Regions from separate parts of the Clostridium sp. JNZ J1-5 genome, predicted to be linked through region 2. Evidence: riboswitches for the same ligand, from Rfam matches in the RefSeq annotation. Region 2 holds a riboswitch; the other holds the start of a gene.
What was found. Region 2 has a riboswitch for lysine ahead of ACWW38_RS05910 (aspartate kinase). Riboswitches for the same ligand answer to the same signal wherever they lie in the genome.

Region 1: it holds a riboswitch for lysine, as region 2 does, so the genes downstream of both, ACWW38_RS16210 (Na+/H+ antiporter NhaC family protein) here and ACWW38_RS05910 (aspartate kinase) in region 2, are expected to answer to the same signal.

Annotation. Positions count from the first base shown of each region.
Region 1 covers NZ_CM132773.1:3,376,457-3,386,785, reverse strand. Annotated here, with positions in the region: gene ACWW38_RS16210 (Na+/H+ antiporter NhaC family protein) at 1-1,594, opposite strand, end outside; lysine riboswitch at 1,727-1,902, opposite strand; gene argH (argininosuccinate lyase) at 2,024-3,337, opposite strand; gene ACWW38_RS16200 (argininosuccinate synthase) at 3,437-4,636, opposite strand; gene ACWW38_RS16195 (amino acid ABC transporter ATP-binding protein) at 4,727-5,458, opposite strand; gene ACWW38_RS16190 (amino acid ABC transporter permease) at 5,473-6,120, opposite strand; gene ACWW38_RS16185 (amino acid ABC transporter substrate-binding protein) at 6,202-7,035, opposite strand; gene ACWW38_RS16180 (AzlD domain-containing protein) at 7,321-7,623, opposite strand; gene ACWW38_RS16175 (AzlC family ABC transporter permease) at 7,616-8,344, opposite strand; gene ACWW38_RS16170 (isocitrate dehydrogenase (NAD(+))) at 8,484-9,482, opposite strand; gene ACWW38_RS16165 (aconitate hydratase) at 9,523-10,329, opposite strand, start outside.
Region 2 covers NZ_CM132773.1:1,246,369-1,256,697, forward strand. Annotated here, with positions in the region: gene ACWW38_RS05900 (GH36-type glycosyl hydrolase domain-containing protein) at 1-905, opposite strand, end outside; gene lysA (diaminopimelate decarboxylase) at 1,076-2,377, opposite strand; gene ACWW38_RS05910 (aspartate kinase) at 2,412-3,611, opposite strand; lysine riboswitch at 3,754-3,926, opposite strand; gene ACWW38_RS05915 (hypothetical protein) at 4,029-4,445, opposite strand; gene ACWW38_RS05920 (small, acid-soluble spore protein, alpha/beta type) at 4,700-4,927, shown strand; gene ACWW38_RS05925 (class I SAM-dependent methyltransferase) at 5,068-6,276, shown strand; gene ACWW38_RS05930 (hypothetical protein) at 6,310-6,651, opposite strand; gene ACWW38_RS05935 (DUF441 domain-containing protein) at 6,807-7,280, shown strand; gene ACWW38_RS05940 (hypothetical protein) at 7,682-8,143, shown strand; gene ACWW38_RS05945 (SDR family NAD(P)-dependent oxidoreductase) at 8,221-9,018, opposite strand; gene ACWW38_RS05950 (M15 family metallopeptidase) at 9,091-10,035, opposite strand; gene ACWW38_RS05955 (TetR/AcrR family transcriptional regulator) at 10,261-10,329, shown strand, end outside.

The sequences.
Region 1 (10,329 bases), 1.5 Mb from region 2:
CAGTTATAATTCCAACTACTATAGAGTAAAATAGTTGAGTGTTAACATGATCCATGTGGTCACAGGCTGATCCCATGGAAGAAAGTATAGTTGTATCCGAAATTGGTGAACAGTGATCACCAAATATGGATCCTGTTAGTACAGAACTAATAGCAGTAATCATATAAGCATTAGTAGGATTTATTGCAAATGCAAGAGGTATTGTAAGTGGCATTAATATTCCCATTGTTCCATAAGAAGTACCTGTTGCAAATGAAATAATTGAAGCTAATATGAATATTATAGCTGGCAGTATAAATGCAGGTAATGTATCTTTTAACGCACCTACTAAGAATAAGGCAGTTCCTAATTCTTTAACTACTGAGCTTAAAGACCAAGCAAGTAGTAATATAACACCTGTAATAATTAGAGATTTCATTCCTTGTATCCAAGTATCAATTGCTTCACTTACTGTGAATAATTTTTGTCTTACTCCCATTATCATAGCTACTATACTAGCAACTAAAGCTGATTGGAATAAAACTATACTTGCATCAGATGCACTAAAAGCTTCTCTTATACCAGTAAATGACATTGGTGAATCTTTAAGTAATTGAATTAATTCTTTATTTTCTCCACCCATTATTGAGTTATAACCATTGTAATAGAATCCTATGAAAGCTCCTAAAACTAAAATTAGTATAGGTACTACTGCATTAGCAACTCTTAATTTTATACCTTCTTTTGGTTCAAGTTCTGTAGCTTCTGATGAAACCATTGGTTTTGAACCTTTACGTAAAACTTCTCCTGTAGCTCTAGCACGTCTTTCTGCCTTAAGCATTGGACCAAATTCTCTTAAAAATATTGCTGTAAACACTATGAATATAAGAATTAATATATTATAAAATCTATATGGAATAGTTTGTAGGAATATATTATAAGCACTTACATTTTGTCCTACAGATTGATATCCATCTTTAATTAAACTAAGTTCAAGTCCTATCCATGTTGATATAACTGCAATACCTGCAATTGGCGCTGCAGTAGCATCAACTATAAAAGATAGTTTTTCTCTTGATATTTTCATTTTATCAGTAACTGGTCTCATCATAGGACCTACTATTAATGAGTTTGCATAATCATCAAAGAATACTAATATTCCTAAAAACCAAGTAATCAATTGAGCACTAGTTGGGCTTTTAGCTTTTTTAGCTAATGATTCTGCTACCGCCTTAGCTCCACCCATTTTAGAAATTAGAGCTATAAGTCCACCAATTGTTAAACATTGAAGTATAATACCAGCATTCCACGGATCTGCTAATGACCCTACTAATCTATTAACTATATCAAAAAATCCAAGGAATAATGCATAAAATACATTTGCTCCTTTTAATTGCAATATAACTGTTCCTGAAAGTATTCCTAAGAATAGTGATATTACAACATTTTTAGTTATAAAAGCTAATATTATAGCAACTAGCGGTGGCATTAATGTCCACATCCCAAAGTTATTTGCATTTGCCTTTGCTACTTCTTGATCAACCCCTAAAGCCGTGGTAGCAAATGCTAAAACCATAATTAATAAAGTAAGTAAAAACATCTTTTTTCTTTTCATTGATTTTCCCCCTGTTTTCTTTTTATCATATACCGAGCTTCTGCGGAAGAACATCTTTAGACAATAACAAAAGCCTTGAGTTTTCACCCAAGGCTCATTAAATACTACAGAATTATAATAGTACCCAACAAGTTGAATGATAGCTCTCCACAAATATTACTTGTGACAATCTTACACATATTTTATGCAAGACCAGCTGTATAACTTTAAAGTATCCGTTATACGCTTCGGCGGTATTTCCTTTCCTGCTACATCATCGTACTTCTCTCCGTAACAATACTCTTAAATATCGCACCTCTACCAACAAACTTCGATATACGCTTTTTTATTATTTTATAACACTATCATAATATAGTCAACCTATAAATTAATAATTATTCAATTTAATTAATTTTAAACCTAAATATTCACTATTTAAGTAAGATTAAACTATATATATTTCTTTATTCCTCTGCATAAGGTATTTTTGTAGTCTATAAATTCATATACATCTTCTTCAAAAAGCTGACTAAAATTCTTTAACTCTTCTAATTTTAATTCCTCAATACTTGAACCATTTTCTTCACAGTATAAAACTATAGAACCGATTACTCCATGCGCATCTCTAAAGGCCATCCCCTTGTTTACTAGATAGTCAGCTGCTTCGGTGGCATTTAAGAATCCTCTTTTAACACTATTATACATATTATCTTCTTTTATTTTTAGTCCATCTAACATACCATTCATAACTTTTAAAGACTTTAAAACAGTGTCTAATCCATCAAAAAATCTCTCTTTATCTTCCTGCATATCTTTATTATAAGCTAGTGGAATACCTTTCATAGTAGTCAAAAGTCCCATTAAGTCTCCATAAACTCTTCCTGTTTTGCCTCTTATTAATTCAGCGGCATCGGGATTTTTCTTTTGAGGCATGATACTACTTCCAGTTGAAAATTCATCACTTATAGATATAAAATCAAACTCTTTACTGCTCCATAATATAAGTTCCTCACTTAGCCTACTTAAATGCATCATTATTATAGAGAATGAAGATAAAAGACTTATTAAATAGTCTCTATCACTTACTCCATCCATAAAGTTATCTACAGGTTTTTTAAAACCTAGCTCAGCTGCAGTAAAGTCTCTATCAATATTATAAGTAGTTCCAGCTAACGCTCCACATCCAAGAGGGCTCTCATCCATTATATTGATGTCACTCACAATTCTATTTTTATCTCTTTTCAGCATACTGTAATATGCCATCATATGATGCTTAAATGTAACCACTTGTGCCCTTTGTAGATGTGTGTAGCCTGGCATCATTACATTATTTTTTATTGCAAGTTCATTTATTGTGTTAAGTAATTGATCTAGATTTTCTATAACTTCATAGGCTTTTGCTTTAGAGTACATTCTCATATCTAAGGCAACCTGGTCATTTCTACTTCTTCCTGTATGAAGCTTTTTTCCAACCTCTCCTACTCTGCTAATTAGATTGACCTCAACAAAGCTGTGAATATCTTCGTAATCACCTTCAATAAGAAGTTTTTTAGCTTCAATATCTTCTAATATTGACTTTAACCCCTTTACTATTGTATCTTTTTCATCTTCCTTTAAAACCTTGCATTTTGCTAGCATTTTTACATGGGCAATACTTCCTATAATATCTTCTCTATATAATCTTTTATCAAAGCTTAGGGAACTATTAAAGTCCTCCATAAGCTTACTTTCTTCATTTTTAAATCTTCCTCCCCAAAGTTTCATAAGTAAAATCACTCCGTTCTTTTAGTCTTCAATCACTAATCGCTAATCTCTATCTCTTTTTAGTGATTAGAGACTAGAGATTAGCGATTATGTTTTTAGTTATTTATTTTTATTAAGCATAGCATTAATTTTATATGGCAGTCCGAAAAGATTAATAAATCCTTCTGCATCACTATGATCATATAAGTCGCTTGCACCAAAAGAAGATATTGTCTCTTCATATAATGCATAAGGAGATTCCATTCCTGCAAACATTATATTACCTTTATACAATTTTAATTTTACACTTCCAGTTACTTTTTCTTGAGTTTTATCTACAAAAGCATCAAGAGCTTCTTTTAAAGTAGTATACCACAATCCATTATATACTAATTCTCCATACTTTTGAGATACCATTTCTTTAAAGTGGAAAGACTCTTTTTCAACAGTTAAATATTCTAACTCTTTGTGAGCAGCATATAATATTGTACCTCCTGGAGTCTCATATACACCTCTTGATTTCATTCCAACAAGTCTATTTTCCAATAAATCTACAACACCAATTCCATTTTCTCCACCTATTTTATTTAACTTATTAAGCATTTCTACAGGACTTAATTCTTCTCCATTAATTTTTTTTGCTATACCTTTTTCAAAATATATCTCCACATAAGTAGCTTCATCTTTTGCCTTTTCTGGAGGTACTGTCATAAGATACATATCTCCCTTATGTTCATTTTTTAGATTTTCTAAATCTCCGCCCTCATGACTTGTATGCCAAATATTTCTATCTCTTGAATATATCTTTTCTTTAGTTACTGGTACCTCTATTCCATTAGTATTAGCATAATCTATAGCATCTTCTCTTGATTTAATGTCCCACATTCTCCATGGAGCTATTATATTTATAGAAGGATCAATAGATGCTATCCCAACTTCAAAACGTACTTGGTCATTACCTTTTCCTGTACATCCATGGCATATATATTTTGCACCTTCTTTATGAGCTGTCTCAACAAGTTTTTTAGCAATCAATGGTCTTGCAAAAGATGTTCCTAAAAGGTACTTACCTTCATATATAGCATTGGCTTTAACACCTTTAAATAGGAAATCAGTGATAAATTCTTCTGTTACATCTTCTATATATATCTTTGATGCTCCAGATTTTATTGCTTTTTTCCTAATCTCCTCAAAGTCTTCATCTTGACCTACATTTACACAACATGCTATAACTTCTAAATCATAGTTTTCCTTAAGCCAGTGTATAATAATAGATGTATCTAATCCACCTGAATATGCTAATACTACTTTTTCTTTCATTGTTAAATCCCCTTTCTTCATTACCCAGTTGTTAATAATTTATATGATTTGCAATTGCAAAATTTTAATAACTATTTTTGTTAATTAATATTAAAGTATTTTATCTAAAAATGCTTTTGTTCTTTCTTCCTTAGGATTGCTGAAAATATCCTCTGGAGTACCTTCTTCTACTATTTTTCCTCCATCCATAAATATAACTCTATCTCCAACTTCCCTTGCAAATCCCATCTCGTGAGTAACAACCACCATAGTCATTCCCTCTTTTGCAAGATCTTTCATTACATTTAAAACTTCCCCTACAAGTTCAGGGTCCAGTGCTGAAGTAGGCTCATCAAAAAGCATTATATCTGGGTCCATAGCAAGAGCTCTAGCAATAGCAACCCTCTGCTTTTGGCCTCCTGAAAGCTTAGATGGATAATAATCTTTTTTATCACCTAATCCTACCTTATTTATTAATTCATTTGCTTTTTTTAGAACATCTTCTTTTTTTTCTTTCTTTACTGTAATTGGAGCTTCTATTACATTCTGCTCTACAGTCATATGTGGAAAAAGATTAAAGTTTTGAAAAACCATACCCATTTTTTCTATTTTTAATCTTGTATCCTTTTTATCTTTTATATTTAGCTTTTCACCTTCTATAATAATTTCTCCTTCATTAGGTAGCTCAAGTGTATTTAAACATCTTAAAAACGTACTCTTACCTGAACCAGAAGGGCCTATTATAACTAAAACTTCTCCTTTTTTTACCTTAACATTTAAATTTTCAAAAACTGTTAAATCTCCAAATTTTTTAGTTAAATTTTTAGCTTCTATCATATTCACCTTAACCACCATCCTTAATATACTGAAAGCTTTCTTTCAGTTAAAGAGAATATAGTTGTAAATACTGTTGTCATAAGTAAATACAAGCATCCTGCTATAAAAAAAGCTTCTATAGGTCTTGCTGTAGAGGAAATTTGTAATTGTGCGTTTCTCATAAGTTCTTCCATTGCAATTGCGGAAACAAGTGAAGTATCTTTGAGCATTGTTATAAACTCATTTCCTATAGAAGGAATTATTACTCTAAAAGTTTGAGGTAATATTACCTTTTTCATAGTTTGAAAGTAAGTAAATCCTAATGCCTTGCAAGCTTCAAACTGCCCTTTATCTATAGAAAGTATTCCTCCTCTTATAATCTCTGCCATATATGCTCCTGAATTTAAGCTTAATCCAATTATAGCTGCACTCATAGGAGTTAACTCTAGTCCCACAAATGGTAGTGCATAATAGAAAAAGAAAAGCTGTAAAAGCATTGGAGTTCCTCTAAACAACCAAGTATAAAAAGATACAATTGAAACAACTATTTTGCTTTTAGATAATTTCAAAGTAGCTACAATTATTCCTATAACACTTCCTAAAATTACTGATATAACTGTAAGTTCTATAGTTATAATACTTCCTTTAAGCAATATTGGAAGCATATTTTTTAAAATTGCTATATCCATATTATCCCCCCATAGTCCATCCTATAAGCCTTTAAGTTTCTATACCTCTGTATTCACAAATATACAGAGGTATCTTTATTACTATTTTTTATATGCATCAAATCCAAACCACTTAACTGATAACTTAGATAATGTTCCATCTGCTTTTAATTCATCTATAGCCTTTTGAATGGCATTTTGTAATTGCTTATCTTCTTTTTTGAAGCCTACTCCCATAGGTTCTTCACTTACCATTTCTTTTAAAACTACAAATTCACCTGGTTTCTTTGCTATATAATATCCACCAACTTGGGCATCCATAATAACTGCATCTACTCTTCCTATTGATAATTCACTAAAAGCCTCTGTTATCTTTCCATATTTTCTAAGCTCTTTAATATCTTTTAAGTTAGTTTCTGCGGCCTTCTGTCCAGTAGATCCCATTTGACAACCAACTTTTTTACCTTTTAAATCAGCAAGTGTTTTTATAGAATCATTTCCAGCTTTAACTGCTATAACTTGACCACCCATAACATATGGTTCTGAAAATGCTATTGATTTTTTTCTTTCTTCTGTAATACTTAAGCCTGAAATTATCATATCAAATTTCTTTGATTGAAGAGCTAATAAGATTCCATTCCATTCTGTTGTCATGAATTCTACCTTAACTCCAAGCTTTTTTCCAATTTCATTAGCTAAGTCAATGTCAAATCCAACTAAATTGTTTTTTTCATCTCTGAATTCCATTGGAGGGTAAGCATCATCTAATCCAACCACTAATTTTCCTGCCTGCTTTACTGTCTCCAAAGAATTATCAGATTTAGTTTCAGTACCTGCAGTACCTTTTGAATTACTAGCAGCTGACTCCTTTCCACAACCAACTAATAATGTAAGTCCCATAATAAAAACTAATAAAATAACACCTATTTTTTTCATATTTATACACCTCTCTATTTGTTAATCCCCTGTATTAGTTGGATCTATGATATAAATTACCATATACAACCAACTTTTAATATAATAATTATACATAATATATTATATTTATGCAATACCTTTTCTAATATTTATTCTGTTTTTTTGAATTTTTATTCATCAAGAACAAAAATCAATATATGGAAAATTTTAAATGAATGTAAAAATCAACATTCATTTAAAACAGAACCATTAAAGAAAAAAGGTCTTTGAGCGAACACTCTCAAAGACCTCTTAAATCAGATGCTAAAAATATAAATTTAAAAAATATACTAACACTATAGTTCCTAATACCGAAACAATCATATTCTGCTTTTTTAATATCAAAACACTAGCAAAGACTCCTCCAGCTAATGCTGTTATTAAATTTCCTGTAGAATACAATACTTCTGGGAACAAAAGACCTCCTAGTGCAGCATAAGGTATATATTCCAAAAAGGATTTTATAAATTTTCCTGGTTCCTTTCCTCTATAAAAAATCATAGGTATAGCTCTAGTCAAATAAGTTACTAATCCTGTTACTATTAGCATAATAAGAAATCTATTCATTTTTTTCACCTTCTTCACTAGGTAAAAGTGCAGCTCCAATTAAAGAAGCTAAAATAATAGTAATAACTATTCTCCAACTTCCAATAGTTTTATTTAATATTGGAATCCAATATATGATAGAACTAATTATCATGGCAACAACAGATACAATTGCTATTTTAATAGATTCTTTTGCTGCTGGAAGAAGTAAGCCTAAAAACATTATATATATTGCAATACCTATACTGCTTGAAACTCCCTCAGGTAATATATTAGCCAAAAGAACTCCTACTATGGTTCCCAAAACCCAACCTGAATAGGAAACAAGTTGTGCTCCAAATATAAAACTAGGTTTTAAATCCTCTTTAGTCATTGATACAACAAAAACTTCATCTGTAATTCCAAAACTTAATGCAGCTTTTATTTTAGTACTGGCTGAATTTTTCAATTTATTAGCAACACAAAATGACATTAAAAGGTATCTTGCATTGATCATAAAAGTGGTCAAAACAATATTGCTAAGAGCAATTCCCTGAGCAAACATATTTACTCCAATAAATTGTGTAGCTCCTGTAAAATTTGTCACTGCCATTAATACTGCTAGAAATCCATGTACACCTGAAGCCTTTGCAATTAGTCCAAAAGTAATAGAAATTGGAAAATATCCCATAAATATCGGAATACCTGCTTTCATACCTTGCTTAAACTCTGTTTTATAATCTGAATCTAAGTTTAACTCCATCCATTATCCCCCTCTTAATTATGTATACTGGTTCATATTTTGAAATTATAATTAATAAATATGTAATTAATAACATAAAAGATGTATAGACAAATCTATCTACACATCTTTTATAAATATTAATGTTAAAACTTACAGGTTATAGATTTCTAATTATTTCTTCTGCAAACTCCATTGTTTTTGCATTTCCACCTAAGTCAGAAGTTTTTACTTTTCCTTCTTTTAGTACCTTTGCTACAGCATTATCTATTTTTTCTGCTGCTTCATACTCTCCTAAATATCTTAACATCATAACTCCACTTAGTATAGCTGCTGTAGGGTTAGCTATATTCTTCCCAGCAATATCTGGTGCTGAACCATGAACTGCTTCAAATACAGCAATTCCGTCCCCAATATTTGCACCTGGAACCACACCAAGTCCTCCTACTAATCCTGCCGCCATATCTGATAAAATATCTCCATATAAATTAGGCATAACAAGTACATCATAATTTTCTGGAGATTGAACTAATCTCATACTCATAGCATCTACTATCATATCTGAAAATTCAATAGTTTTGTGCTTCTCTGCCACTTCTTTTGAGCATCTTAGGAAAAGTCCATCTGATAATTTCATTATATTAGCCTTATGAACTGCTGTTACTTTCTTTCTTCCTTGTTTTTCTGCTAGGTCAAAAGCAAATTCAGCTATTCTATCACTAGCTTTTTTTGTAATTATCTTGATACTCTCAGCAGCCACATCTCCTATACTGTGTTCAATACCTGCATATAAATCCTCTGTATTTTCTCTAACTATTACAATATCTACATTTTCATATCTTGAAGCTATACCCTCATAAGTTTTTACGGGTCTTACATTAGCATAAAGATCAAGTGCTTGTCTAAGTCCTACATTTACACTCCTAAAGCCTTTCCCTATTGGAGTAGTAACTGGTCCCTTTATAGCTACTTTATTTTTCTTAATACTTTCTATTACATAGTTTGGAAGAGGTGTGCCATATTCTTCAATAACCTTTTCACCAGCTTCTACCATTTCCCAATTAATTTGTACTCCACTTGCATCAATTATAGTCTTAGCTGCTATCATAACCTCTGGTCCAATTCCGTCTCCCGGAATTAAAGTCACATCATATTTCATTACGTTACCTCCAATTGCTGATCAATTCTAATGCTTTATATTATTTATCTTTAATAGTGTTTATAAGCCCACCTTTTAATATCATCTCTTTTTGTCTTTCAGAAAGCTGTAAATTCATCTCGTATTCCTTATTCTTAGTTTTATTTTTAACTATAATTTTTCCACTTTCTATCCCTTGAAGAACATTTTGCATAATAAGCTCATCAAACTCATCTATATTATCATAATCATTAATATTATTGAATACTAAAGGCATTATTCCATTGTTTATCAAATTGGCCATGTGTATTCTAGCAAAAGATTTAGCAAGCACAGCTTTTATTCCTAAATAAAGAGGTACTAAAGCTGCATGCTCTCTACTTGATCCCTGTCCATAGTTAGCTCCACCTAATATAAATCCTCCGCCATTTTCCTTAGCTCTTTTGGGGAAATCTTCATTACATGGTGCTAAACAATAATCAGATAAATAAGGAATATTAGATCTAAATGGTAATAATTTTGCATTTGATGGCATTATATGATCTGTAGTTATGTTGTCTCCTACTTTTATAAGCACCTTACCTTCTATATTATCTTTAAGTGCTTTAGCCTTTGGAAAAGGCTTTATATTAGGTCCTCTTACAATTTCAACTTCCTCTGGATTGTCTGATGGTTTTACAATTAAATTATCATTTATTAAAAATTCTTCTGGCATTTCTATTTCTGGAGCTTTGCCAGATTCTCTTGGATCTGTAATGTAACCAGTTAGCGCTGAAACTGCTGCTATCTCTGGACTTACAAGATAAACTCCTGCTGTTGCTGTTCCACATCTTCCTTCAAAATTTCTATTTATAGTTCTAAGAGATAC
Region 2 (10,329 bases):
TTAATTGAATTTCCAATAGAAAACTGGTATGAAGCTTGTTCTTGGTGATCTAAATTTATCATTTTTTCAGAATTTGTTTCTTTCAATTCTAGCTTTTCATCTATCCAAATATATATCTCCGGAGAGTCTACCCCATTATCTCTCAATATTTTCAATAATCTTTCTGTAAAATGTGAAGTAAAATCTATATCTTCTTTAGAAATCTCTTGAATTTCTCTAGTTACTTTTTTACTTTCCACTGAACTTATTAATCTATCTGCAATTATATCGGCCTTTTCTTTTTCATTTGAATCAAATACTATTTTTTCAGTAATTTTGCTTATATTTTGTATTAGTGCTATTCTAAGCATTATAGGTAACGCCCAAATTTCACCACTGGTTAGCACAGAATTAGTTTGATATGCTTTTACAAATTTTTCTATAGTATCCTCATCTATATTTCCGTCAGTATGTGATACTAATTCAACTGCTATATGATAGACTCTTGGGTAGCCTTTCATTATACCTTTATCTATTATGGGCAGATTTTTATAGTATGTTTTAGGCATGTTATATTTAATATGTTTATATTCTTTTTCAATTAAATATAAATTATCTAAAATCCATTCAGAAGCTGGAGCTACTTCTCTTTTATTTCTAACATCTTTATCTATATGATCATAACCCTCTATTATTTTCTTGTAACTTAAATCTAAACTTTTTATAAGTTTTCTTCTACAATTTGTATTTTTTGTATAAGAATCATTTCTTGATATTTCTATAGCGTGTTTTTCTAAATCCTCTTTATTGATATCAATTACTGGGATGTCCCCTAGTATATTATTTTCAACCTTTTTTCCATTTTTTAAAGTTACATAAAGAGTCATAATAATAGCTACAGATATAAGTGTTATTATATAAGACATTTAAAGTCACTCCTTCATTACATTTATATCACTGTAAAATTTTATGCCTAACTATTGTTCCCCAAAAAGCTAAGATTAAACAAAAATAAAAAGGAACTTATGCTAAAAAACTATTAACATAAGTTCCTTTTTTATATTTTTTAAATTTTGATGGCTAATTTATTGTTTGGCTATAACCTAATTTCATTGGCAATTAAGTCTTCGTATGATTGCCTCTTGCAGATTACTTTTGCGTTTCCATCCCCTACTAAAACTACTGCCGCTCTAGGAATTTTGTTGTAATTACTAGACATAGAATAGCCATAAGCTCCAGTGCTTAATACAGCTAATATATCTCCACTTTCTACTTCTGATATTTCAACGTCATTTAAAAGTATATCTCCTGATTCACAACACTTTCCTGATATTGTTACAGTTTCTCTAGATATAAAAGATTCTACCTTATTAGCAATCACACATTCATATTGTGCTCTATATAATGCAGGCCTTATATTATCTGTCATACCCCCATCTACAGCTACATACTTTCTTACTTCTGGTATTTGCTTAATTGCTCCTACTGTATAAAGAGTAGTACCTGCATTTCCTACTATAGATCTTCCTGGTTCAATAGTTAATGATGGTAAAGTTATCTCTAATTCTTCTGAAACCTTTTCTGCTTCATCTAATATAGCTTCACAGAATTCATTAAATTTTCTTGGAGAGTCTCCACTTTCATAATAAATTCCAAAGCCTCCACCTAAATCTAATTCCTTGATTTCAAATCCTAATTTATCTTTAACCTCTTTTATTAAAGAAAGCATTATTCTAACTTCTTCTCTATAAGGTTCGATTTCAAAAATTTGAGACCCAATATGACAATGAAATCCCATTAGCTCTATATTTGTGTGCATATTAGCTTTTTGTACGGCTGTTAATGTTTGATTTTCAAGTAATGTAAATCCAAATTTAGAATCTACTTGACCAGTTTTTATATACTCATGAGTATGGGCTTCTATTCCTGGAGTTATTCTTAACAATACCTTTTGAACTTTATTGTATTTTTTTGCTATTTCATTTATTTTTTCGATTTCATAAAAATTGTCTGCAACAAATCTTCCAACCCCTAGCTTAATTCCCATCTCTATTTCTTCTATAGTCTTATTATTTCCGTGGAAATATATCTTTTCCATTGGAAAACCGCTTTTATAAGCTGTATATAATTCTCCTCCTGAAACTACATCAAGATACAATCCTTCTTCATCTATAATTTGACACATGGCTATGGTTAAAAAAGCTTTCCCGGCATAAGCTACTCTATTTATACTTTTGTCAGCCTTAAAACTTTTATAAAACATTTTACAATTATCCCTAATTAATTTTTCATCCATTACATAAAGCGGAGTTCCAAATTCCCTAGCTAATTCAATAGTACTAATACCACCTATACATAATTGATTATTTAATATTTCCATAGTTCCAAATAATTTCAATTTATAAGCCCCCATTCAATATAATATTCACCAACTAAAGATTAAATTCTTTTGCTATGATTTGAATAGCCTTTGTCTTATCTTCTTGGCTTATAGCACAAGTAATTCTTATCTCAGATGTAGTTATCATTTTCACATTTATATCATTTTCACTAAATAACTTAAACATTCTTGCTGCAACTCCTGAAGTATTCTTCATTCCAATTCCAACTACTGAAAACTTTGTAATGTTATTATCTATAGATATATACTCATCTTTAGCAAAGTTTTTAATTATACCCATGCATTCTTCCTGTTCATCTTTTGGAATTGTAAAGGAAACATTCACTTTGCCATTTAATGGTGCTGTTTGACTTATCATATCTATATTAATTTTTCTGCTTCCTATAGCTTCAAACAAATTAGATAATATATTTATATCTGAATTTATCTCTTTCAAAGTTACTGCTATATCATCATCACTGGTAGCAAGTCCTGTCACTGGCTTACTCTCTAAGTTCATTTTATCTACCCCCTTAATAACCGTTCCTTGGATATCACTATTACTCAATCCTACATATAATGGGATTTCGTATTTTTCAGCCAATTCGATAGATCTTGAATGCATAACTTGAGCTCCTAAACTAGAAAGTTCCAGCATTTCTTCATAATCTATTGCATCTAATTTCTTGGCATCTTTATATTTTCTAGGATCAACACTATATATTCCATCTACATCTGTGTAGATTTCACATATAGCACCAAGCTTTACTGCTAATGCTACTGCAGAAGTATCTGATCCACCTCTACCTAATGTGATTATATCTCCTTCATTATTTATTCCTTGAAATCCTGCTACAATTACAATTTTATCTTGTTTTAAACTTTGTCTTATTCTAGTATCATCTATATCATCAATTAATCCTTTTCCATATTGTCCAGTAGTTTTAACTCCAATTTGGTAAGCTGTATAACTAACTGAATTATATCCTAACTCCTTGATAGCCATAGATAGCAGTGCACAAGACATCATTTCTCCCGTAGATAGCAACGCATCAAGTTCTCTTTTATCGGGATTATTAGATATTTGTTTTGCCAGTGAAATTAAATCATCTGTAGTGTCTCCCATAGCCGATACTACAACTACTAAATCATCTTTTTTCTTTTTTCTTTTTACTAATGTTTCAGCAATCTTTTTAATTTTTTCAGTTGTAGCAACAGAACTTCCTCCGTATTTTTGTACTACAATTCCCATTTTTCAAGCCCCCTTATAATGTAGCATGAGACATCATTATAACTTATAATTTCCTAATAAATAAAAAAATATTGCGACAAGGACACCCTCGTCGCAATATAATTATACGAATGTAATATATATAATATATTTCGAACTCAGTGTACCTTGTAGCTCTCCACGTAACTTATTACGCGACAACTTTACACATATTTTGTGCAAAGCCAGAAAACAATTTTGCCATCTTATTTTCTTCGGCCATAATTCCTTTTTCTATTCCTCATAGTCCGCCGACTCCGAATAAATACTAATAATTACAGCACCTCTACCCTAGGTAACCAACGTATTATTAAATTTTTATATTTCTAAAAATTAAATTATTCATAGTTTAACATGAAAATTATAATTATGCAACTATTTTTATAAAAACTCGTTACTCTATATTTTGGTAATTAAATGTACTACAATTGCTATTATTAATATAAATGAAATTCCTCTATGTATTTTTACCCAACCACCATTGACCTTCTTTTGTATCCGTGTTCCGAAAACCCCCAGTGAAAATACTAATATCATAGCTATTGCTGCTATAATACCTGTATAAGATAAAATACCCTGAGTTGTATATATAACAATAAAATGTATACTTACAGCTACAGTTGCAATAATTCCAAACAATCTATGATATCTTATAAAGTATCTCATAATAATTCTATAATTTTTTGCTAAACTAGGATTTTCTTTTGATACATTATTTATAAATTTTCTATTCACATACTTAATGAAATAGTTAAGTACAGCAAGTCCAAAAGCTACAGCTGTAATCCATCCTAAAAATTCACTTAATTCTTCCATAACAACTACTTCCTTTATTCTGTTTTATTGAATCTATTATCCCACATGATATTTATAGACACAATCACAGAATTTCCTTGTATATATGCATATTTGACAAAAATCTTCTACTCATCAATATATGAATTCATTATACTGTTAGTTACATAATTTTAGACCTTCTATAAAAATTTTCAATATATTTCACAGTATGCAAATTTATATTTTGCAAAAGCTAATTATACAATAATTAATATTACGAAAGGAGAAAAGTTATGGCACGTAAACCTCTTGTACCTTCAGCAAGTTCAGGATTAGAAAAATTTAAAATGGAAGTAGCTAAAGATATGGGTCTTGAAGGATATACTGATAAACATGAATATATGGGAGACACTCCATCAAAAATAGTTGGAAGAATGGCTAATGCAGGCAATGTAGGTGGAGAAATGATGAGAAGAATGATTGCTTCCGTTGAACAACAAATGGTAGATAAAAAAAAATAATTTTAAGACTATTGGTGTTTCCAGTAGTCTTTCTTAATATGGTTTTATATTTTTATATCCATAATTGAACTTTATAATAACATTCTGATATACTATACCTATCAAATATTAAGTGAGACGGAGGATTTGAAAAGTTACATATGAATAAGCAAAGTTTAAATAAATTAAATCTTTTCTTTATGGGAATAGACAATAGATTTTCAGAAAATAATTCTATATTCAAAGGTTTAGCAGTAACCTTTAAAACAGGCCTTAAAACATTTAACGGTAATGGTTCTTATGATAATGGTAAAATTAAGTATAATTTTAATGGAATAACTCATGTTGAAAATATTAAAATTATTTTAGATAAAATAATAGAAGAGTCTGAGAATTACGATTCTTTGGAGTTTATTTACAGCGAAAGAGGAACAAATATTCTAATCTCAGCTGATAATAAAAATGTTACTATGAAAAATGTCGAAGTAAAAGATATAGATTCTACCAATTCTAAAACAGATTCTTCTACTTTATGCAATATAAATAGCCAACATGTCGAAGGTAAAACTTCTACTCTGCTAAATAGAGATTATTATATAAAAGTTGGTAGTGCAGATAATCTCCTTAAAGAAATTAACATAATGACAAAGGATGGAAAGATAAAAAATGATAAAATAAGAAAATATAATCAAATAGATCATTATGTAGAACTTCTTGATGGTATATTTAGTAACTTTCCAACTAAAGGCACAATAAATATATTAGATTGTGGATGTGGAAAATCTTATCTTTCATTTGTTTTAAATTATTATTTAACAGAGGTAAAAAAAATCAAATGCCATTTTATAGGTCTTGATTACTCTGAGTCTGTAATTGAATCTTCAAAAAAAATGGCTAACAATCTTGGATACAGAAACATGGAATTTCATGCAATTGACATAAAGGACTATACTCCTAATAAAAACATAAATGTAGTTTTATCACTGCATGCATGCGATACAGCAACAGATATGGCTCTTGCCTTAGGTATAAGAGTAGAAGCTGATGTAATTATTGCAGTTCCTTGCTGCCATAGGGAGCTTTTAAATCAGTATTCATACGAACCTTTTAAAAGTATACTAAAACATGGTGTTCTAAAGGCTAGACTAGCTGATATATTAACTGATGGTATGCGTGCTACAATGCTTGAAGCCAAAGGATATGATGTATCCGTAGTTGAGTATATATCCCCTCTTGAAACTCCTAAAAATCTAATGATTAGAGCTACAAAGGTTAGAGAGGAAAATAATAAAGCTATGGATGAATATCACGATTTAATGAGCTCACTAAACATATATCCTGCTCTCTATAGATTTTTAAATGAATGGTAATAAAAAAGCCGTGTGCATTCACGGCTTTTTTTATTAAATTAGCAGAATTACAGCAATTATAAAAAACACAACTGTTAAAAGTAATATTGTTAAAAATAGTAACATTTCGCTAATTATTTGTACTTTGTCTGATATAATCTTCTTGTATTTAGCAAATGATTGTATAAAGTTAATTAAACAAATAGGCAGCACAAAATATAAACAACAAGTTATAAACACACCTATGAATTCACCTAAATAAAAATTAATCTTATTTGCTGGCTTAAAAATAATTAGCAGTATAAATATAAGGTAAACGACTTCTAATAGCATTATAGAAGCTTTTTTATTTTGATTAACTACTCTATCTAAATCTTGCTTGTCCTTTTCCTCCATCCATTCTCCTCCTTTTAAGCTCCTGTAAAATAGAAATATTTGCCCTATAATATTAATATGCAGATTGAAGCAAACATGTTAAAAACATAATTTGCTTTTATGACTTTAACAAAATATGAAACTTAAAATACTATATATTATAAGTAAGTTTTAGGGTGTTAAATTTGTTATATAAATTGGTTCTTGTAATTTTATTTATACTATCACTTATTACTAAAAATAAAAGTTTAGCCTTTGCTTCCCTATTAATATTTTTGGTATCCTTAAGCAATAACTATAAAACTATAAATTTTATTGAAAAATATTTTATGGATATTGGAATGATATTTTTAATGATATGGATGCTTGTTCCATTAATTAAGCAGAATAATACCTCTGCAATTACTATAAACAGTTTATTAAGTGTTAAGGGTATAATTTCTTTTACTGCTGGAATAATTGTAGTAGTACTCGCCTCAAGAGGTGTTAATCTTTTAAAAGGCAACACCGATACATTAGCAGGGGTTGTTATAGGTTCAATTGTGGGAGTTGCTTTATTAGGAGGAGTTCCTGTTGGCCCGCTAGTGGCTTCAGGTATTGCATATGAAATTATTAAATTTATAAATTTTATCTTTAAAAATGGTGCTTAATTATTAAATTGTTAAAATGCAAACTCTTAAATTGCATATAATTAAATTATATCTTGATTTCTAACTAAATTAGTTTTTATTCTTTATTATTTTTATATACTTTCATTTATTTTCGCTATATTTTGCAAGTTGCTATTTAACATGGTTAAAATATAATTGATTTATTAATTTATTTTAACCATGAGGTGATGCGATGGACAAATTAGAATATGAATTCAATAACAATGTTCCAGTATTTAGATGTACATTTTGCGGAAGCTGCAATTCGTGTACAGAATCTATTTCTTATGCCAGTGTAAAAAATAGAGGATGTTGTTGGTACTTTCCCTAAGTACACTCTAATAGATATAAAAAATATAATAAATTTAGGCAGTAAGAATCATATATACAAACTTTTAAATATGAAAAACACAAAAATATCTAGATATCATTTAGAAGTTATAGGTGAATTTGATAAGGAAAAACATGAAGAATTTTTGAAGGAAAACGTTTATGATTGGGGAGATTTTGATACTAAACTCTTTTTTAGATTGTGTCCTTTTGCAACAATTGAAGGATGCAGCATAGATTTCAATTTAAGACCCCATCCCTGCAATCTTTACCTATGTAGAGAGGTAATAAGTTCCTGTGGGGAAAACTACAAAGAGTTTTCTAAAGAAAGAAGAGATTACTTTTCTTATTGTAACTATTTTTCAGATAGCTTAAAGTACACTCTAATGGATAATAATGTTGATTTATTAAGTGATCCTTTTAAAGCTATAGAAATTATAGAACAAACAGATATTCCTAATTTTTCTTTCAAAATACTGCCTCCTATATTATTTAATGATGCTCCATATAATAATGATATAGTTGCAGGTTAATTGACTTATTTAGTTAATTAATTCTTTGCTTTAAATATAGTGGCTAATCCATTTACTTGGATTAGCCTTTTATAATATTATACTTTTCTTTCTACAAGACTTTTTTGTATTTTTTCTACTGTTTTTGCTAGTATACTCCCCGGAAGCAACTTAGATGCAATAATTGCTATTTTATTAGTGGTTCCAGGAATAATTAATCTTTTATTTTTCTTTAATCCATTAAATGCAGCCATTGCTACAGCTTTAGGATCCATAGCTGTCCTTATGTCCATCTTTCCTGCTCTCTTTGAGAATTCAGTCTTTGTAGCACCAGGACAAATAGTAGTTACAGCTATTCCGTAATTCTTTAATTCATTGTAAATAGCTTCGGAAAATGATAGTACATAAGCTTTTGTTGCATAGTACACAGCAATATATGGTCCTGGCTGATAAGATCCTGTAGAGGCTACATTCAGTATTTTTCCATTACCTTTCTCTATCATTTTTCTTGCAAATAATTTAGTTAAACAGGTCAAAGAAGTTACATTAAGTTGAATCATTTCAATATCTTTTTCATAATCTATTTCATGAAAAAGTCCACAACTTCCACTGCCTGCGTTATTTACAAGTACGTCAATATCTATATTGCAGTCTGTAATTTCCTTAAATATTTCGTAAGAAGAATTTGGTAGAGCTAAATCTTTTCCTATAGCTTTTACTTGTACACCATATTTCTCCTGAAACTCATTAGCCATAGAATTAAGTTTTTCTATGTTTCTAGCTACAAGTACAAGATTATAATTATCCTTAGCAAATAACTTAGTAAGCTCATATCCTATTCCAGTAGAGGCCCCCGTAATTAAAACAGTTCCCTTTATATCACCAATTTGTTTCATATATTTTCCTCCTAAAATAAGCGGCGACTTCTTACTATGCATCCCTTTTTTTATTCTATAGGATATACATTGTTATTTCAATTCTTCCTCAATTATTTGTATAAAGCTTTTTGTCTTAGCATCCTCACACGGTATTCCTGAATACCATGGTTTGTCTGGTGAAAGCTGATTACTAAAATATTTAGCTTTAATTATTAACTCAGGCCTATATTCAAAATGTAAAATATCAAAGTGACCCCATTTGCCTCCCCAAATAAAATTATTTTTTTCAAAAATCTCAATTATTTCCCTAGGATAAGAAAGCATTCTTCTTTCTCCTTCCTTTCTGGAAGTCCACTTCCAATAATCCCTTTTATCACTTCTTAAGTCAATAGCTGTTCCAAAAGAATGAGCACTTAATTGATTTGTTCCAGCAATGTATCTATAATTAAAAGTTCCACTAGTTGGAAATATATAAGAGCATACATCATTTCTTTTTTCAGCAATAGGTATAAGTTCCTTCATTACTTGCTTTAGCGACTCTGCAGCTCCATTCTCGCCATTAAAATCCCAATACTTGTAACCAACTTTTACCCTTGTAAGATTTGATTGAACCTGTTCTTTTGAAACACCATAAACATCCTTTAATAAAGCGTACACTCTAGCACGCCCAGGATCGAACTCTTCATCCATTAACTTGTTTATACTTCCTAAGGGATAAACTTGTTCCATCATATCCTGCAAATCTGGATAAAGAAGTTTATCTTGAAAACTCTTTTTTTTCTTATCATCATAAATAATTTTTTTCCCGGATTTGGTTATTATATATACATAGTCCTCTGAATTTTTTTCTATTGCCACAATGTGTTCTGGATAAGCCATCATTAAACATAATAGATCTCTTTTCATAGTTATATTATAATTTGATAAATTCTCCTGATTGTTTAATACATTTATACCGTAAGCATACGCATTTTTTGTACTCCCTACAAAAATATATAAACATAGAAAAATTAAACAAATATATTTATGTTTCATCATCTTCATTCCTCCATTAGATATATAGAGACTAGCATTATATTTTGCTTTCTATTGCAATTATTATATGTAAAAACAAAAAATCTAGGCTATGTTTTAATCTACTAATAGAAAGTTTTAAATAAATGTAAAAATCCACATTTATTCGAAACAAAGCTGTTGACAAAAATATATAAATATTTTATAATGAACAGTGTTCATAAGAAAATTTTAGGAGTGTTGTAATTGGCTAGAGTCATCGAAAATCCAAAGGAACTTATACTAAATAAATCTAAAGAAATATTATATAACGAA